Regions from separate parts of the Pseudoalteromonas sp. MM17-2 genome, predicted to be linked through region 1. Evidence: predicted binding sites of a transcription regulator. Region 1 holds the regulator's gene; the other holds the start of a gene.
The links. Region 1 encodes FliA, which starts transcription of late flagellar genes. Its sites were predicted from a motif close to CTAAAGNTNNNNNNNNNNNNGCCGATA; they were not measured.
Positions count from the first base shown of each region.

Region 2: pomA (flagellar motor protein PomA) is a predicted target of FliA. The motif match lies at 1,140-1,166, and genes of this name have one in related genera.

Region 1 is NZ_JAKRFV010000013.1:18,827-21,031, reverse strand. Features, by position in the region: gene flhF (flagellar biosynthesis protein FlhF) at 1-56, shown strand, start outside; gene MHM93_RS11635 (MinD/ParA family protein) at 49-909, shown strand; gene MHM93_RS11630 (RNA polymerase sigma factor FliA) at 925-1,647, shown strand; gene cheY (chemotaxis response regulator CheY) at 1,686-2,069, shown strand; gene MHM93_RS11620 (protein phosphatase CheZ) at 2,087-2,205, shown strand, end outside.
Region 2 is NZ_JAKRFV010000015.1:9,297-11,501, reverse strand. Features, by position in the region: gene ispA ((2E,6E)-farnesyl diphosphate synthase) at 1-748, opposite strand, end outside; gene MHM93_RS12655 (exodeoxyribonuclease VII small subunit) at 757-996, opposite strand; gene pomA (flagellar motor protein PomA) at 1,260-2,021, shown strand; gene MHM93_RS12645 (flagellar motor protein MotB) at 2,024-2,205, shown strand, end outside.

The sequences.
Region 1 (2,205 bases):
CGGCACCAGCAGGGCGCCAAACAGTGGCGTCTCAGGCAGTAGGAATGTATGATTAACACAGTGCACGATCAAGCAAGTGGCCTTCGAAAAATGAATCAAAACAATAGCCAAGGCGTAAAGGTAATCGCCGTGACCGGTGGCAAAGGGGGCGTCGGTAAAACCAATGTCTCTTTGAATTTAGCTATTGCCATGGGTCAGCAAGGCAAACGTGTCTTAGTGTTAGATGCTGACCTAGGACTGGCAAACTGTGACGTTATGCTTGGTCTGCGTGTTGAAAAGAACCTTTCTCATGTTCTAAGTGGTGAGTGCGAACTGCGCGATATACTGGTAACTGGGCCTGCGGGCATTCGTATTGCTCCGGCAACATCGGGGTCACAGAGCATGGTTGAACTGAGTGCCGCAGAGCATGCAGGTTTAATCCGTGCGTTTAGCGAGCTCGATAACGACTTTGATGTCCTCATTGTTGACACCGCCGCCGGTATCTCCGATATGGTACTGAGCTTCTCGCGTGCTGCGCAAGATGTTGTTGTGGTGGTCTGCGATGAGCCAACTTCGATTACCGATGCCTACGCGCTGATCAAGGTGCTTAGTCGTGAACATGGCGTATACAAATTCAAAGTCGTTGCCAATATGGTGCGCAGCCAGCGTGAAGGGCAAGACTTATTTGCCAAACTCTCCAAAGTAACCGACCGATTTTTAGATGTGGCGCTCGAATTAGTGGCCACCGTGCCCTATGATGAAAACATGCGTAAATCAACGCGTCGCCAGAAAGCCGTTGTGGAGTTATTCCCTAACTCACCTGCTTCGGTATCGCTGAAAAGTCTCGCTGGCAAGGCATTAAAATGGCCAACCCCTAATCAACCATCGGGGCATTTGGAGTTCTTCATTGAAAAGCTGGTCAATAATTAACTGTTGTTCGGATTTATGAATAAAGTGGCTGGATATCAAGATCAATTACAATTAAACACTCTGGTCGAGCGCCATGCCGCGCTGGTCAAGCGTGTTGCATGTCATTTGCTGGCGCGACTGCCGGCGAGTGTGCAGCTCGATGATCTCATTCAGTCCGGCATGATTGGCCTCATTGAGGCATCAAAAACCTTTGATGCCAGTAAAGGCGCCAGCTTTGAGACGTTTGCTGGTATTCGTATTCGTGGTGCGATGCTTGATGAAGTACGACGGGGAGATTGGGCTCCACGATCGGTACACCGCAATAGCCGCGCTGTAGCTACCGCTGTACATGAATTGGAAACTTCCCTAGGTCGGGAACCAAAGGATGTTGAAGTAGCTGAAAAACTTGATATTTCGCTCGATGAATACCATCATATTTTAAACGATGTTAATTGCTCTAAAGTGCTCGGTATCGAAGACTTAGGTGTCGATGAAGATGTACTCACCCCGAGCAGTGAACAATCTCAAACGGGGCGGCCCTACACCAGCGTTCACAACGAACGCTTTAACCAAGCATTAGTAGCGGCAATTAATTCTCTCCCCGAGCGTGATGCATTGGTATTATCGTTGTACTATAACGATGAAATGAATTTAAAAGAAATTGGGCAAATACTGGACGTAAGTGAGTCCCGTGTGAGTCAGATACATGGTCAGGCAATGATTAAGCTCAAAGCGAAAGTCAATGACTGGGTCAATTAGTAGTAAGAATAAAGGTTCATACCTCACTGGAGGATACTTTGGATAAAAACATGAAAATTCTCGTGGTCGATGACTTTTCCACTATGAGAAGAATCATTAAAAACCTATTGCGTGATTTAGGCTTTACCAACGTGCAAGAAGCGGACGATGGTAGTACCGCGCTGCCCATGTTGCAAAACCAAGAGTTTGACTTTGTGGTTACCGATTGGAACATGCCAGGTATGCAGGGTATCGATTTGCTCCGTGCAATTCGCGCCGACGACAGCTTAAAGCACATTCCAGTACTGATGGTAACTGCAGAGGCGAAGAAGGAACAAATCATTGCCGCTGCCCAAGCTGGCGTGAACGGTTACATCGTTAAGCCCTTTACCGCAGCTACATTAAAAACCAAGCTGGATAAAGTATTTGAGCGCTTAGGTTAACCGAGAAGGAGAGGTTTATGTCAGCTCCCGCTGCACCTCACATTACCCTAGAGCAAGCCAAACAGCTTGTATCGTTTCTTGAACAAGGTGAGCAGGAGAAAGCCGATCAGCTGATCCTCGATGCTGCCTCCAAGGA
Region 2 (2,205 bases), on a different contig from region 1:
GATAAGTAGATTTATTTGCAGCCACATCAGAGCCTTGCGGCTTTCCTAACGTGGCGGTATCTCCTTCAACATCCAAAATATCATCTTGCACTTGAAAAGCCAGGCCGATGGCACGGCCGTAATCGTCTAATGCAGCACGTGTGCTGTTTTCTACGTTCGGGGAGCACAAATAGCCCAGCTCAATGGCGCAGCTTAGCAATGCCCCTGTTTTTAGGCGATGAATATGCTCAAGTTCACTTAAGGAAATCGCTTTATCGGTGGCTGCGATATCTAGCGCTTGGCCGCCTACCATACCCAATAGCCCTGAAGCTTGGCTTAAACTTCGTATCAGTGCTAACTGTTGGCTAGCGCCGATATCAAAATCAGTGCTACTGAGCAGCTCAAAGGCAATGGTTTGCAAGGTATCGCCAGCTAAAATAGCGTGGGCCTCGCCAAATGCGATATGGCAGGTGGGTCGACCGCGCCGTAATTCATCATCGTCCATGGCCGGTAAATCATCATGCACCAGAGAGTAACTATGAATACACTCAATGGCTGCAGCGGCTTTGTGAAGATCGTCTTGATGTGCTGCAAGCATATTACCTACAGCATAGACTAAAAATGGTCGCAAGCGCTTGCCACCATTTTCGATACAGTACTGCGTTGCCGCCAATAATTGAGGCTGTGTTTGTTGCTGTGTTTGAAAATAACGCTGTAGGGTGTGTAGCACATCCTGTTGTGCCTGTGCTAAGGCATGTTTTAAATTCACAGGGGCGACTACTCTTGATCATCCATTGGGGTGAGCTCAGCGTTTAGGTCGTTGCTCATTAACATGCTTACTTTCTGCTGGGCGTTATCAAGCTTTTGAGCCGATGCATTTGCCAGACCAATACCGCGTTCAAATTGCTTTAAAGATTGCTCTAAAGACAATTCACCTTGCTCCATATCAGTTACAATTTGCCCTAATTCATTAATGGCTTCTTCAAAGCTTAGGTTTTCTGGTTTTTTTTGGGCCATGGCCTTGTCACTCACTACACCTAATAAGAGCGCCAATTTTAGGGGGAATCGTGGACTAGGTCAAAGATGGATGCGATTTTCACGGCAAAGCTGTGTAGGCATGCTAGTTTTAATATTGTCGCTTCGCGATTTTAAAAAAATGATTCAAGTAATTCAGCAAGTTGCCGATATCTCAAGAGTAATTATAATAACGTCTGATATTCCCTGGCCATATATAGGGCTTTAGTGGGAAGGCGCTGAATAGTAAAGTGGGTGGAGGACATGTGGATTTAGCAACCATAATAGGTATTCTCGGCGCGATTGGTTTCGTTGTCATGTCTATGGTGCTTGGTGGTGATGTGGGCATGTTCTATAACACTCCTTCGGTGCTAATTGTATTTGGTGGTTCTCTTTTTATCGTGCTTGCTAACTACACCATGGGGCAATTTTTCACCATAGGAAAAGTAGCCGGCAAAGCCTTCATGTTTAAAATTGAATCACCCGATGAGCTTATTGAGAAGGCTGTAGAGCTGGCAGACTCTGCTCGTAAAGGGGGCTTTTTAGCGCTAGAAGAGGCAGAGATTAACAACAAGTTTATGCGTAAAGGCATTGATATGCTGGTTGATGGCCATGACGCCGATGTGGTTCGTGCTACTTTGCAAAAAGATATTTTGTTGACCACCGCTCGCCATGAGCAAGGCGCCGGACTGTTCAAGGCCTTGGGTGATATAGCCCCAGCAATGGGTATGATCGGGACCTTGATCGGTTTGGTGGCGATGCTCTCTAACATGGATGACCCCAAAGCGATTGGCCCCGCGATGGCGGTGGCGCTACTAACCACATTGTACGGTGCGTTTCTCGCCAATGTGATAGCTATTCCTATCCAATCCAAGTTAGAACTGCGAAAAGATGAAGAAGAGCTCAATCAACGGCTGATCTTAGACGCTATCTTAGGTATTCAAGACGGACAAAACCCCAAAGTTATCGAAGGCATTCTGAAAAATTATCTGGCAGAGTCCAAGCGCCAAGTTGATACCGAGGAGTAAGTATGTCGGATGAAAAACCCTGCAAATGCCCCCCTCCCGGATTACCGGCTTGGATGGGCACGTTCGCAGACTTGATGTCGCTACTGATGTGTTTCTTCGTATTGCTATTAGCGTTCTCCGAGATGGATGTGCTCAAGTTTAAGCAAATTGCTGGTTCCATGAAGTTTGCTTTTGGTGTGCAAAA